2 regions of the Nocardioides thalensis genome follow, and region 1 is predicted to be linked to the other one. Evidence: riboswitches for the same ligand, from Rfam matches in the RefSeq annotation. Region 1 holds a riboswitch; the other holds the start of a gene.

Evidence for each region. A riboswitch is a leader RNA that binds a small molecule or an ion and turns the genes downstream of it on or off. The one in region 1 is predicted to bind cobalamin.
Region 2: another riboswitch for cobalamin. It lies ahead of HNR19_RS12180 (ribonucleoside-diphosphate reductase subunit alpha); the one in region 1 lies ahead of HNR19_RS06700 (ABC transporter substrate-binding protein).

What each region holds. Positions count from the first base shown of each region.
Region 1 is NZ_JACCFP010000001.1:1,350,407-1,357,618, reverse strand. It holds gene HNR19_RS06710 (ABC transporter ATP-binding protein) at 1-701, opposite strand, end outside; gene HNR19_RS06705 (FecCD family ABC transporter permease) at 698-1,786, opposite strand; gene HNR19_RS06700 (ABC transporter substrate-binding protein) at 1,810-2,778, opposite strand; cobalamin riboswitch at 2,854-2,974, opposite strand; gene HNR19_RS06695 (ECF transporter S component) at 2,998-3,837, opposite strand; gene HNR19_RS06690 (ABC transporter ATP-binding protein) at 3,825-5,591, opposite strand; gene HNR19_RS06685 (energy-coupling factor transporter transmembrane component T) at 5,597-6,700, opposite strand; gene HNR19_RS06680 (hypothetical protein) at 6,721-7,212, opposite strand, start outside.
Region 2 is NZ_JACCFP010000001.1:2,481,473-2,488,684, forward strand. It holds gene sucB (2-oxoglutarate dehydrogenase, E2 component, dihydrolipoamide succinyltransferase) at 1-1, shown strand, start outside; gene HNR19_RS12175 (ribonucleotide-diphosphate reductase subunit beta) at 69-1,085, opposite strand; gene HNR19_RS12180 (ribonucleoside-diphosphate reductase subunit alpha) at 1,082-3,490, opposite strand; cobalamin riboswitch at 3,619-3,835, opposite strand; gene HNR19_RS12185 (TIGR01777 family oxidoreductase) at 3,914-4,819, shown strand; gene HNR19_RS12190 (hypothetical protein) at 4,759-5,523, opposite strand; gene lipB (lipoyl(octanoyl) transferase LipB) at 5,594-6,331, shown strand; gene HNR19_RS12200 (SpaA isopeptide-forming pilin-related protein) at 6,406-7,212, shown strand, end outside.

The DNA.
Region 1 (7,212 bases):
GGCTCCAGCACCTCCTCGGGTGCACCGTCCGCGACCACGCGGCCGCGGTGCATCAGCAGGATCCGCCGGCCGTAGTGGCCGGCCAGCGTCAGGTCGTGCATCGCCGCGACGACCGTGAGGCCGTCGGCGAGTCGCAACCGGTTGACCAGATCGAGAACGCTCTGCTGGTGACCGATGTCCAGGGCACTGGTGGGCTCGTCGAGCAGCAGCACCCGCGGCTCTTGCACGAGCGCCCGGCCGAGGACCACCCGCTGGAGCTCGCCGCCGGACACGGCCGTCGCCGGGCGGTCGGCAAGTTCCTCCAGCTCGAGCCGGTGCAGGGTGCGGTCGACCGCCTCGCGGTCGCCTAGGCTCTCGGAGCCGAACCGGCCACGGCGCGGCGTGCGGCCGAGCGCGACGAGCTCGCGCACCGAGATGCCTTCCGGCACGACGGGCCGTTGCGGCATCAGCGCCACCGTCCGGGCCATCTCGCGGCGGTGCGCGTGGGCGGGGTCGAGCCCACCCACGGTGATCTCGCCGGTCGCCCGGAGCAGGCCGGCCACGGCAAGGAGGAGCGACGTCTTGCCCGCGCCGTTGGGGCCCACGACCGCGACCCAGTCGCCGGGCTCGACCGCGAGGTCGACCCCCGCCACGACCTCGGCTCCGCCGCGCGTCACGCTGACGCCGCGGCAGGAGATCACGGGCTCGACCCTGCCGCTCATGCCGCACCCCGGTGCCGGCGCAGCACGACGAGGAAGAACGGCGCGCCGACGACGGCGGTGACCACGCCGATCGGCACCTCGGCCGGTTGCAGGGCGGAGCGGGCAACGACGTCGGCGAGCACGAGGAACGCGGCGCCGTACATCATCGCCAGCGGCAGCAGCGTGTGGTGGGCGGCGCCGAACAGCAGCCGCACGGCGTGCGGGACGACGATGCCGACGAAGCCGATCAGCCCGCTGACGCTCACCGCGGCCGCGGTGCCCAGGGTCGCGGCGAGGATCAGCACCAGCCGCACCCGGCCGGGGTTGACGCCGAGGCTGGCCGCCTCGACGTCGCCGACGGCCATCACGTCCAGGGTGCGGCGGTGCACGAGGATCACCGCGCAGGAGACCACCACGTAGGGCAGCGCGACCACCACCTCGGCCCAGCCGTCGGTGGACAGTCGGCCGAGCATCCAGGAGTAGACGGCCATCAGCGAGTCGTCGTACCGCTGCTGGATGAAGTTCTGCACGGCGTTGAAGAATGCGGAGACGGCGACGCCCGCCAGCACGATCACGACCGTGCCGCCGCGGCCGCCGACCGAGGTGCCCAGCAGGTACGTCGCCGCGACCCCCAGCACGCCGCCGGCGAACGCGAGCGGTGGCACGCCCACCGGACCGATCGCGCCGCCGGCGACGATGCCGAGCGTCGCGCCGAGTCCGGCGCCGCTGGAGACGCCGAGCAGGTAGGGGTCGGCGAGCGGGTTGCGGAACACGCCCTGGTACGCGGTGCCCGCCAGCGCCAGCGTGGCGCCGACGAGCACCGCGAGGACCACGCGCGGCAGCCGGATCTCCCAGAGGATCGCCTGCTGCATCTCGCTGAGACCGGAGTCGGCGCGCACCAGCGGCAGCGCGTCGACGAGCTCGAGGAGCACGCCGCGGACGTGCAGTCCGGCGGGCCCGACGAGCGACGACACCAGCACTGCGACGACCACCACGGCGAGCCCGAGCACCAGCTTGAGCAGGCGGGCCGAGGGACGCGTGGCGTACCACCGGATCGCCCGGGCACGCCGGGTCTCCGGCCGCGCCGCCACCATCTCCCCGGCCATCGTCCGCTCCGACTCCCGTCCGCTCAGCCCGCGTCGGCCGGCTGCTCGGCGAGCGTCGCGGCGATCGACTCGGCGAACTCGACCACGCGCGGTCCCCAGCGGCTGGCCACGTCCTCGTTGACCGGGAAGATCCGGTCCTCCTCGACGGCCTCCATCGAGTCCCAGCCGCCCCGGTCGGCGACCTGCTCGGGCGTCACGCCGCAGCACTCGCTGTCGGCGAGGAAGATGAGGTCGGGGTCCTCGGACACGACGAACTCCTCGGAGAGCTGCGGGTAGTCGTCGCCGCCCTTCGCCTCGTCGCCGATGCTCTCGAGGCCGAACAGGCCGTAGATCTGGCCGATGAACGTGTCGCTGGTGACGCTGTAGAGGCTGGGGTCGAGCTCGTGGTAGTAGGTAGTCCCGGCCGCGTCGGGCGCGTCCGCGACCGCCGCCTCCAGGCCCTCCTTCACCTCAGTGGTCAGCTCGTCCGCCTCGTCGGGGTGACCGGTGGCGGCGCCGAGCCGCTCGAACTGGCCGTACATCTCGTCGAGCGTGGTGGCCGCGGGCAGCACCAGCGTCGGCACGCTGACCCGCTCGAGGCCCGCGACGAGGTCACCGGAGTCGCCCGACGTGACCACCAGGTCCGGCTCGTAGCCGAGGATCGCCTCGACGTTGGGCTCGTAGCCGGACAGCTTCGTGACCGGCACGCCCTCCGGGTAGTCGGACTGGTCGTCGACCGCGACGACCTGGTCGCCCGCGCCGAGCTCCCACAGCATCTCCGTCGCGGTGGGGCTGAGGGAGACGATCGAGTCGGGCTGCTCCTCGATGGTGATCTCCTCGCCGTCCGCCTCGGTGCCCGAGAGGACGGAGACCGGGAACGCGTCGTCCCCGGCGGACGAGGCGCCGTCCCCGGCGTCGGCCTCCGACTCCTGACCGCAGGCCGACAGGACCCCCGCGAGGAGCAGGGACGCGAGGGCGGCGGTGCCGGCCCGGCGATGCGAATGCGTGGACATGGTTTCCTTCCCGCTGCTCAGCGGGAACGGCGAACCCGGTCGGGTGCCCCACCCGCTGCTTTCCGCGACAGCGTCTGGTTCAGGACGCCCGCGGCAGGCGGTCCGGCTCGCCGCTCTCCCTCGGGAGGACGGCCTACGGTTGCGGGTCAGCGCCGGACTTGGACCGGCTTCTCCCACCACGGGCGTGATTGATTTGTCGCCGCACCGTACCGCTCGACGTCAGGTGCGCTCGACACGGGCCCGCCTGGCGGAACGCCGGAGCGTCGTCAGCACCGCCGGACCGAGGAGCGCGATGGCCAGCGCGTTGGTGATCGCCCGGCCGGTGTCCCACCCGCCGGTCGACGTCAGGAGCGTGTAGAGCAGGAACCGGTGCAGGTTCTCGAGCAGCGGGGCGCCGGGCACGTAGGACAGCTCGGTGGAGTCCTGTCCGGGCACCTGGATGCCGACGATGAAGGGCCAGCCCCACAGGTTCATGAGCAGGCCGTAGACGTAGGCCGCGAGCACGCCGTACACGACCAGCAGGACGATCTCGGCGCGGCCGCCGACCCGACGCGGTAGGAGCCCCGCACCCATGCCGACCCAGCCGGCGACGAGCATCTGGAACGGCAGCCACGGCCCGACGCCGGCCGTGAGCAGCGCCGAGGCGAAGAGCGACGTGCAGCCGAGCACGAAGCCGAACCCCGGCCCGAACACCCGGCCGCCGAGGATCAGCAGGAAGAACACGAGCTCGATCCCGCTGGTGCCCGCGCTGACGCCGCGCAGCACGGCGTTGATCGCGCTGAGCACGCCGAGGATCGCCAGCACCCGCGCGTCCATGCCGCCCTCGCTGAGCTCGGCGAGCACCACCGCGAGGATGACCGGCAGCAGCGCCAGGAACAGGAACGGCGGGTCCACCCGGTCCCCGCTCCCCGGCTCGAGCACCAGCGGCCACCCGAGCATGATCAGCCCGATCACCGACGCGAGCGCCAGCACCACCGTCGACCGCAGCCCCACCGCCACCGCCACCTGCCCGCCCGCCGAACCGGCAGGGTTGGTCGCACGAACCGTCACGGTTGGCACTCCGAGCCGTCACGGTCGGCGAGCGCCGCCGCGACCTCGTCGACGTGGAGCCACGGCGCGCCGAGCACCTTCGTCACCTGCGGCGCGAACGCCGGTGACTCCGCCACCACCTCGCGCACCGGCCCGGCCGAGACGACCTCACCCTCGGCGAGTACGACGACGCGGTCGGCCACGTGGGCGACGAACTCGACGTCGTGGGTGGCGACGAGCACCGCGCGCTCCCCCTCCGGGTCGGTCGCCAGGTCACGCAGGATGTCGGCCAGCGCGGCCTTCGCGGTGTAGTCCAGGCCGCGCGTCGGCTCGTCGAGCAGCAGCACGGGCGGCCGCGCGGTGAGCACGATCGACACCGCCAGGGCGAGCCGCTGTCCCTCCGACAGGTCGCGCGGGTGGGTGTCCGGTTCGATGCCGGGCGCGAGCCGCTTGAGCAGTCCCGCACACGTGCCGGCGTCCGCGCCGGTCGACGCGTCCGCCGCCTCGCACTCCTCGGCCACGGTCTCGAGGTAGAGCAGGTCGGCCGGGCTCTGCGGCACCATCCCCGTACGGCGCCGCCGCTCCTCCGGCCGCGCCGCGTGCGGGTCGGACCCGTCCACGCGCACCACGCCCGACGTGGCGCCCAGCCGCCCCTGGAGCGTCCACAACAGCGTCGACTTCCCCGACCCGTTGCGCCCCATCAGCGCCGTCACCGTCCCCGCCTCCAACGCCACGTCCACCTCCCGCAGCGCAGGCACCCGCCCATGCATCACCACCACCCCGCGCGCCTCGACCACAGGCCCGACGTGGGCACCGGCGGAGTCGGCGAGGCGCGGGGTGACTTCCCGGCGATTTCGCGACGACGCGCCGGCGCCCCTACCCGCGTCAACCGCAACCCCAGAGCGCCGTAGCGCGGCGGAGCGAGCAAGCCGGGAAGTCACCCCGGGACTCGCCGACTCCGCCGGCGTCGGCGTCTCCAGCTCCCACCCCCGCGCCCACCGCCGAGCCTCCCTCACCGTCAGAGGCAGCGGCTCCCACCCCGCCACCCTCCCCAGCTCCACGATCGGCGGCGCGATCGGCGCGTCAGCGAGCACCGTCGCCGGCTCGCCGACCCGCAGCTTCCCGCCGGCCTCCAGCAGCGCCATCCGGTCGGCGAACGGCACCACCCGCTCAAGGCGGTGCTCGGCCAGCAGCACGCTCACGTCGAGGTCGTGGACGAGCCGGGTGATCGTCGCGAGCACGTCCTCGGCGGCGGTCGGGTCGAGCGCCGACGTCGGCTCGTCGAGCACGAGCAGACGGGGGTGCGTCGTGAGCACGGCACCGATCGCGACCCGCTGTTGCTGGCCTCCGGAGAGGGTCCGCAGGTCGCGGTGCCGCAGGTCGGCGATGCCGAGCAGGTCCAGCGTCTCCTCCACGCGCCGGCGCATCGTCGCGGGCGGCAGCCCCAGCTGCTCCATCCCGAAGGCGAGCTCCTCTTCGGCCGTGTCGGTGACGAACCACGCTGCCGGGTTCTGACCGACGTAGCCCACGGTGTGTGCACGGTCCCGCGCCGGCTGGTCGATCACGGAGCTGCCGTCGATCAGCACCTCGCCGCGGAGCGTGCCGCCGCTGAACGCCGGCACCAGTCCCGCGACCACACCGAGCAGCGTCGACTTGCCGACGCCGGTCGGCCCGGCGAGGACCACGAGCTCGCCGGGGTCGACGGCCAGGTCCACCACGTCGAGGACCCGCCGCGCATCGGGCCCGGCGCCGTACTCGAACGTGACGGAGCGCAGCTCCAGCAGCGGGCTCACGCGGCCACCACCAGCCGCTCGCGGCTCCGCACGGTCAACGGCGGCGGGGCCACCCAGACCGGCACCACACCGCAGAGCACGGAGGCGACGGCGAGCAGGCTCACCTCGGGCACGTCCTGCACGCCGGGGTGCGCGACGGCGTACTCCCACCGCTGCACGGCCCACAGCCCGACCCCGACGAGCACGCCGGAGATCGCAACGACGACCTCGGGGAGCCGCCAGCGATCCGCTCGATAGCGGGTACGGCGCACCCGCCGGCCCGCGACCACGAACCCGAGCACCGCGAGCAGCGACCCGAGCGCGAGCATCGGCCCGGCCAGGAGCCGCGGCGCGCTGGAGTCGAGGAAGGCGTAGGTGCCGACGCAGATGCCGAGAAGGCCCGCGACCATCAGCGCGCCGGTCCCCCGTCGCTGCGCGCGGCTGACGTCACCCGTCCGGCCGTAGCCGCGGGTGTCCATGCCCGCTGCGAGCGCCATCGACCGCTCGAGCGCGTCCTCCAGCACCGGCACCAGCAGCCGCCGCAGCCCGCGCACCCGCGCGAACCGCCCGCCCGGGCCGCCGCGCAGCTGCTGCGCGGCCCGCACGCGACGGGCGCTGTCGGCGAGCTGCGGGAGCACCGTGATCGCGACGACCATCGCGGTGCCGATCTCGTAGAGCGCGGGCGGCAGCGACTTCATCAGCCGCTTGGGGTTCGCCAGGGCGTTGGCGGCGCCGACCGCGAGCAGAAGCGCACCCAGCCGAAGACCCTCGTAGATCGCGGCCAGCAGCTCCTCGCGGCTGAACGGTCCCAGCAGCGAGATCCCCGCCGCCCAGTCGGGCAGCGGGATCTCCGGCATCGTGAACAGGACGTGCCCGGCGTCGTTGCCGCCGAGCAGGATCCGGAACAGCACCCGGACGACGAGGACCACCGCGGCCAGCCACAGGTAGAGCCGGAAGGACCGGGACCACGGCTGGTCGCCGCGGCACGCGTAGACGCACACCGCGGCCACCGCGATCAGCAGCGACAGCACCAGCGGGTTGGTCGTGCTGGACGCACCGGCCGCGAGGCCGATGGCCCAGCACCACCACGCGCCGGGGTGGAGGTCGCGCGGGATCCTCACGGTCTCCTCATCGCTGCTGCTCAGCCGGCCCTTCGCCGGATCAGCGGTACGGCGGCAGCGGCTCCGATCACGAGCACGGCCAGCCCGATCGCGATCCACGTCGGGAGTGACGAGCCCTCCTCGTCGGCCGTCGCCTCCGGGGGCGGTCCCTCGACCAGCTCGCCGACGTCGGTCGTCGGTGTGCTCGGGTCGGTCGGCGATGCCGCCGCGCCGTCTGTCTGCTTGTCCCGGCCCCGCTTGCGGTCCGCCTTGCCGGGCTTGCCGTCGCGCTTCCCGCCGGCGGCGTCGCCGGTCGGGCTCGCGCCGGGGGTCTCGGAGGGGTCGTCGGTCTCGGTCGGCGCGTCGCCGTCGCCCTCCTGGTCGCCGCCGCCGTCACCGCGGGGTCCCCGGTCGCCGCCGGAGCCGCCGTCACCTCCGGAGCCGCCGTCGCCGTTGTCGTCGGGGTCCTCGCTCGGCTCGGGCTCCTGGTGGACTGCCGGCGCGGCGCCGGGCGGCTGGGCCTGGCCGCCGCC
Region 2 (7,212 bases), 1.1 Mb from region 1:
ATCGACGTCGTACGCCGAACGGCGGGCTTCCCGGGAGGGAGGCCCGCCGTTCGGCGTACTGAGGAGAGCTAGAAGTCCTCGTCGAACCCGACCGAGCCGCTGACGCCGACCTGGTAGGCCGACACCCGGCGCTCGAAGAAGTTCGACAGCTCCTGCACGTCCTGGAGCTCCATGAACGCCAGCGGGTTGGCCGAGCCGTAGATCGGCTCGAGCCCGAGCCGCTGCATCCGCCGGTCGGCGACGTGCTCGAGGTAGGCGCGCATGTCCGCGGTCGACAAGCCGGCGACGCCCTGGCCGAGCAGGTCCTCGGCGAACTGGGCCTCGGCGTCGACGCCCTCGATCATCATCTGCCGGACCTGGGCGGCGAGCTCGTCGTCGAACAGGTCCGGCTCCTCCTCCCGCACCGTGTCCACGACGTCGAACGCGAACGCCATGTGCATCGACTCGTCGCGGAACACCCAGTTGGTGCCCGAGGCCAGCCCGTTGAGGAGGCCGCGCGAGCGGAGGAAGTAGACGTAGGCGAAGGCGCCGTAGAAGAACAGGCCCTCGATCACCGCCGCGAAGCAGATCAGGTTGAGCAGGAACGCCCGCCGGTGCTCGCGCGTCTCCAGCCGGTCGAGCTCGAAGACCGAGTCGATCCACCTGAAGCAGAAGTCGGCCTTGTGCTTGATCGACGGGATGTTGTCGACGGCCGCGAACGCCTGGTGGCGCTCCTCCTCGTCGGGCACGTAGGTGTCGAGGAGCGTCAGGTAGAACTGCACGTGGACGGCCTCCTCGAACAGCTGCCGCGAGAGGTACAGCCGGCCCTCGGGGCTGTTGACGTGCTGGTAGAGGTTGAGCACCAGGTTGTTGGCCACGATCGTGTCGCCGGTCGCGAAGAACGCGACGAGCCGTGACACCAGGTGTCGCTCGGCATCGGTCAGCCGCGCGAGGTCCGTCAGGTCGGAGTGGAGGTCCACCTCCTCGACCGTCCAGGTGTTCTTGATGGCGTCGCGGTAGCGGTCGTAGAAGTGCGGGTAGCGCATCGGGCGCAGGGTCAGGTTCATGCCGGGGTCGAGCAGCATCCGGTCGCTGGTGGTGTTCATTCGCAGGCCTCGCAGGTCTCGGGGTTCTCGAGCGAGCACGCGACGGCGTCGCTCACGGGCAGGGTGGTGCTGAGGGTGGTGGGCTGGGCGACGGAGACGGTCGCCTGCTGGATCCGGGTCGCCGGCCGCGACCGCAGGTAGTAGGTCGTCTTGAGCCCGACCTTCCAGGCGTGCAGGTACATCGACGAGAGCTTCCCGATCGACGGCCCGGCCACGAACAGGTTGAGCGACTGGCTCTGGTCGATGTACGGCGCCCGCGCGGCCGCGAGGTCGATGAGCGCCCGCTGGGGCAGCTCCCACGCCGTGCGGAAGACGCGCCGTACGTCCTCGGGCAGGGCGGCGATGCCCTGCACCGAGCCCTCGGCGCGCTTGATCTCCTCGCGCACCTCCGGCGTCCAGAGACCGCGCGCCTTGAGCTCGCGGACCAGCGCGCCGTTGACCTGGAGGAACTCCCCCGACAGCGTCTCGCGCTTGAACAGGTTGGAGACCTGCGGCTCGATGCACTCGTAGCAGCCGGCGATCGAGGCGATCGTCGCGGTCGGCGCGATCGCGATGAGCAGCGAGTTGCGCAGCCCGTGCTCGGCGACCCGCTCGCGCAGGGCCGCCCAGCGCTCGGCCTGGGTGGGCGTGACACCCCACAGGTCGGGCTGCAGCTGCCCGGCGGCGGCGCGCGTCCCGTCGTACGCCGGGTGCGGGCCGTGCTCCTCGGCGAGGGCGCACGACACCTCGAGCGCCGTCAGGTAGATCTCCTCGGCGATGCGCGTGGAGAGCTCCCGCGCCTCCTCGCTGTCGAACGCCAGCCCGAGCGCGAAGAAGACGTCCTGGAGGCCCATCACGCCGAGTCCGACCGGACGCCACCGCGGGTTGGACGCGGCGGCCTCGGCACTCGGGTAGAAGTTCACGTCGACGACCCGGTCGAGCAGCGGCAGCGCCGTCCGCACCGTCTCCCGCAGCTTGTCCCAGTCGATGCCGTCCGCCGTCAGGTGCCGGGCGAGGTTCACCGACCCGAGGTTGCAGACCGCGGTCTCGGTGTCGGAGGAGACCTCGATGATCTCGGTGCACAGGTTCGACAGGTGCACGACCGGCCGGCCGGTCCCCGCCTCGTCGCCGGTCTGGTTGCAGGTGCGGTTGCTCGCGTCCTTGAACGTCATCCACCCGTTGCCGGTCTGGGCGAGGGTCCGCATCATCCGGCCGTACAGGTCGCGCGCCCGCACGGTCCGCACGACGCGGCCGTCCGCCTCCGCCCGGCGGTAGGCCTCGTCGAACGCCTCGCCCCACAGGTCCGGCAGCTCGGGCGCCTGGTCGGGGTCGATCAGCGACCACTCCTCGTCGGCCTCGACCCGCCGCATGAACTCGTCGGGGATCCAGTGCGCCAGGTTGAGGTTGTGGGTACGGCGCGCGTCCTCCCCCGTGTTGTCGCGCAGCTCGAGGAACTCCTCGACGTCGGGGTGCCACGGCTCCAGGTAGACGCAGGCCGCGCCCTTGCGTCGACCGCCCTGGTTGACCGCGGCCACCGACGCGTCGAGCGTGCGGAGGAACGGCACGATCCCGTTGGACTGGCCGTTGGTCCCGCGGATCAGCGCGCCGCGCGAGCGCACCCGCGAGAAGGACAGGCCGATGCCGCCGGCGAACTTCGACAGCTTCGCGACCTGCGCGTAGCGGGAGTAGATCGAGTCGAGGTCGTCGCGCGGGCTGTCCACCAGGTAGCACGACGACATCTGCGTGTGGCGCGTGCCGGAATTGAACAGCGTCGGGCTCGACGGCAGGTAGGCGAGCGACGCCATCAGCCGGTAGAACCCGATCGCCTCCCCCGGCGTACGGGCGAGGCCGCAGGCGACGCGGAGCAGGAAGTACTGCGGCGTCTCGACGACCTGCCGGCTCGTGGGGTGCCGCAGCAGGTAGCGGTCGTAGACGGTGCGCAGCCCGAAGTACTCGAACCGGCGGTCGGCGCCGTCGGCGAGCTCGGCGTCGACGGCGAAGTCGAGCTTGCGGGCGTTGTCCTTGACGAACCGGGCGGTGTCGTCGCCGATGAGGCCCTCCGCGTGCCCGAGCGCGATCGCCTGGCTGAACGACGCGATGCCCTGGTTGCGCACCTCCTTGTCGATGTAGCCGGCGAGCAGCCGCGCGGCGAGCCGGGAGTACTCCGGCTCCTCGCCGATCATCTCGGCGGCGGTCTGGATCGACAGCCGGTCGAGCTCGGCGGTGGTCGCGCCGTCGTACAGCCCGCTGATCGTCCGGGTCGCGACCCGCATGGGGTCGACGTCGGGCAGGTCGGCCGCGACCCGGTCGACGGCACGCACGATCTTCGTGACGTCGACGTGCTCGGTGTCGCCGTTGCGCTTGCGCACCGTCATCGTGGTGCGGGTGCTGCCGGTGGCAGAGCCCGGCGAAAGGGTGACCGTCATTTCTCTCTCCTCGCGAGATCGGTCCTGGAAGGTCCGGGGACGCGAGGAGGGACGGTCGTACGACGCCGCAGGCGCGGTCGCCGTACCAGCCGTCGGCCTTCCCGCGAGGCCTCGGACCGCCACGCCCGGCGGGCGTGACGCGCTGGCAGGTCTTCGGACTCGCGGGCACGCCTGCATGCAGACACCTACCGGCCGTCGCTTCCCAGGTCCTCGGACCCAGTGCCGTTGACGGCTTCCGTTCCCACTCACCGCTGCGGGGCAGTCCCGGACTCTCACCGGGTTCCCTCTTGCGACGACCGCCCGCCCTGCCGGGATGACGGTCGAACCAGCTGCGTCGACCACCATATGTAGAACGACCGCCGACATCGGGGACCAGATCTTGGGTCGGCGTGTCGGCTGGGTCGGCGGTGGCAGAGTGGGGCCATGTCGTCGCTGTCGGTCGTCCTGGCCGGGTCCTCGGGGTTCCTCGGCACGCACCTGCGCACCGAGCTCGAGCGCCGTGGGCACCGGGTCACCGCGCTCGTGCGCCGGCCGGCGCGGACGGTCTCGGAGTCGTCGTGGGACCCCACCGCGGGTGTCGTCGACCCGACCGTCGTGGCCGGGGCCGACGTCGTCGTCAACCTCGCCGGCTCCCCCACCCTCGGCAACCCGCACTCGTCGCGCTGGGCGCGCGAGCTGCGAGAGAGCCGGGTGTCGACCACCGGCCTGCTGGCCGCCACGATCGCGGCGTCCGCGCGGCCGCCGGCGTTCCTGGCCGGCAACGCGGTCGGGTGGTACGGCGACCACGGCGACGCCGAGCTCACCGAGTCCGCCGACAGCCGCGGCCACTCGTTCATGACCGGCGTGTGCCGCGACTGGCAGGCAGCGGCGGCGCCGGCGGTCGACGCCGGCGCCCGGGTGTGCTTCCTGCGGACCGCGCCGGTGCAGGACCGGCGCAGCGCTCCGCTCAAGCAGCAGGCGCTGCAGTTCAAGGCGGGCCTCGGTGGCCGGATCGGCGCGGGCCGGCAGTGGATGCCGATGATCTCGCTGCGCGACTGGGTCGGGGCGGTGGCGTTCCTCCTCGAGCACCCGACCGCGACGGGGCCCGTCAACCTGTCGTGCGCCGAGCCGGCGACCAACGCCGAGTTCACCGCCGCGCTCGCCGACGCCGTGCGCCGCCCGGCTCTCCTGCCCGCGCCTGCCCCGCTCGTGCGGCTCGCTGCCGGACGGGTCGCTCCCGACGTGCTCGGGTCGATGCGCGTGCGTCCGGCCGCGCTGCTCGGCTGGGGCTACGAGTTCGCCGACCCGACGGTCGCCGACGTGGTCGCTTCGGGGCTCGACGCGGCCTGAGCCTGGATCCACCGATTCGCCGCGTAGCGAGCGGCCCCAGACGGGTGCGATGGCAAGGCGACCGTCGCGAAGGCATGCTGGGTGCACGTCGAGCGGCGGCAACGCAGCCAGCGCGCCCGGATGGGGTCGCGCAGTGGCGGGGAATCGGTGGATCCAGGCTGTGCCTGGACCGCGGCGAGCAGCCAACGGCCCGCCGTACGGCGGAACTCCAGCCTCCGCACGCTCACCCCGTCACGCGGCAGCGGCCACCGTCGGCCCCGGCCGACCGCGACCGGGCCGGCGAGCCGGTCGGTCACCTCGAGCACGATCCGGCGATCGGTGCGGACCCGCAGGTCGACCGACAGCACCTGCATCGCCATCCCCCGCACCCGCAGCCCACGGCGGACCCAGCGCTCGAGCATGGCGACGTCGTGCGCACCGGCCGCCGAGCCGGGCACGTAGAGCGCGCCCAGCCGGGCAGGGTCGCCGTCACGCCACGCAGCGGCGCGCCGACGGTCCCAGTCGCGGAGCACCGTGAGCGACGCGAGGGCGGCCGACGGGGTCACGTCGCGCGGCACCCGCAGCGGCGTCGTCCCGCTGCTCGCCCCGCCGTGCCCGGGATCGCGCGTGGTGCCGCCGGTCAGCGCCACCGCGAGCAGCGCGGCCACCGCCACCAGCACCACGGCAGTGACGGCGACGGTCCGCCGGGAGGCCCGATCCTCCATGCGCCCAGCCTCGCCCGGATCGACGGCGTCCGCATCCGGTCATCCACAGGCCCGGAGTACGCTTCCGGACGTGAGCGACCTCGTGTTCCGGGAGGTCGGCCTGGGCGCCGACGCGATCGACTACCTGGTGGCGTGGGACCTCCAGCGCGAGCTGCACGCGGCGGTCCGCGAGGGCACCACCGGCGACACGGTCCTCCTGCTCGAGCACCCCCCGGTCTTCACCGCCGGCAAGCGCACCGAGCCGCACTTCTACCCCGCCGACCCGGGCGGCGCGGCCGTGGTCGAGACCGACCGCGGCGGCAAGATCACCTTCCACGGTCCGGGCCAGCTCGTCGGCTACCCGATCGTGCGGCTGCCCGACCACGTCAAGGTCGTCGACTACGTGCGCCGGGTCGAGGAGGCGCTGATCGGCGTCTGCGCCGACCTCGGAGTCACCACCGCGCGGGTGCCCGGCCGCAGCGGCGTCTGGCTCCGGGCCGACGACCGCGGCCCCGAGCGCAAGATCGCAGCGCTCGGCATCCGGGTCCGCGGCGGCGTCACCATGCACGGGTTCTCGCTCAACTGCGACGTCGACCTCGCGTGGTACGACCGGTTCGTCCCGTGCGGCATCGACGACGCCGGCGTCACGTCGCTGTCGCGCGAGCTCGGCCGCGACGTCACCGTCACCGAGGTGCTGCCGTCGGTCCGCCGCCACCTCGGCGAGCTCCTCGCCTGGCGGCCGTACGTCGCCACCCCCGACTACGACCCGCGCCCGGACCCGGCGAAGGGGCCGCGGATCGAGGTGCTGTCCCCGACGGGACGCGCCTGAGCGGCGAGCACCCTCCGGCTGCCTTAGAGTAACGACCACCGCGCAGGGGGTGCGGTGACTCGGGAAGGTGGCCGATGAGGCATCGCAAGCGTTGGACGACCTCGGGACTCGTCCGCCGAACGGCACTGCTGTTCCTCGTTACCGCCCTCTACCTGGCCGGACTCCCCTCGACGCCCGTGCCCGACTCGCTCGAGCCGGTCGCCAACGAGACGCCGTTCTCGCAGGTGTTCTCGACCAACGCCAACGGCGCGATCGTCTCGATCGGCAACAACCTGCTGACCTGCCCGCCGGGCTCGGTCGGGAGCAACATCACCTGCGCCAACGCGCGGGCCGGGTCCCCGGTCAACAACAACTCGTTCAACATGGTCAACCTCGACGCCGACAACGTCGGGTCGACGTTCAACTCCTCGTCGTCCGCCCTCGACCTGCCCGCCGGCGCAACGGTGCTGTGGGCCGGTCTCTACTGGGGCGCACGCCTCTCGGCCGGCTCCGGCGGGACGGCCGGCACCGGCACCCGCACGCAGATGCAGTTCCGGGTGCCGGGCGGCGGCTACCAGACCATCACCTCGCAGGAGGAGTTCGGGCCCAACACCGCCAGCAGCAACGCCTACCAGGAGTTCGCCGACGTCACCTCCCTGGTCAGGGCCGCCGGCAACGGCACCTACTGGGGAGCCAACGTGGTCGCCGGCACCGGCCAGGACCGCTACGCCGGCTGGTCGATCACCGTCGCCTACTCGGCCCCCGGGCTGCCGCTGCGCAACCTGACGATCTTCGACGGCTTCAGCGCGGTCGGCTCGGGCACCCCGGAGACGGTGACGGTCAGCGGCTTCACGGCGCCGCTGTCGGGCCCCGTCGACACGCAGCTGTCGATGGTGGCCTAC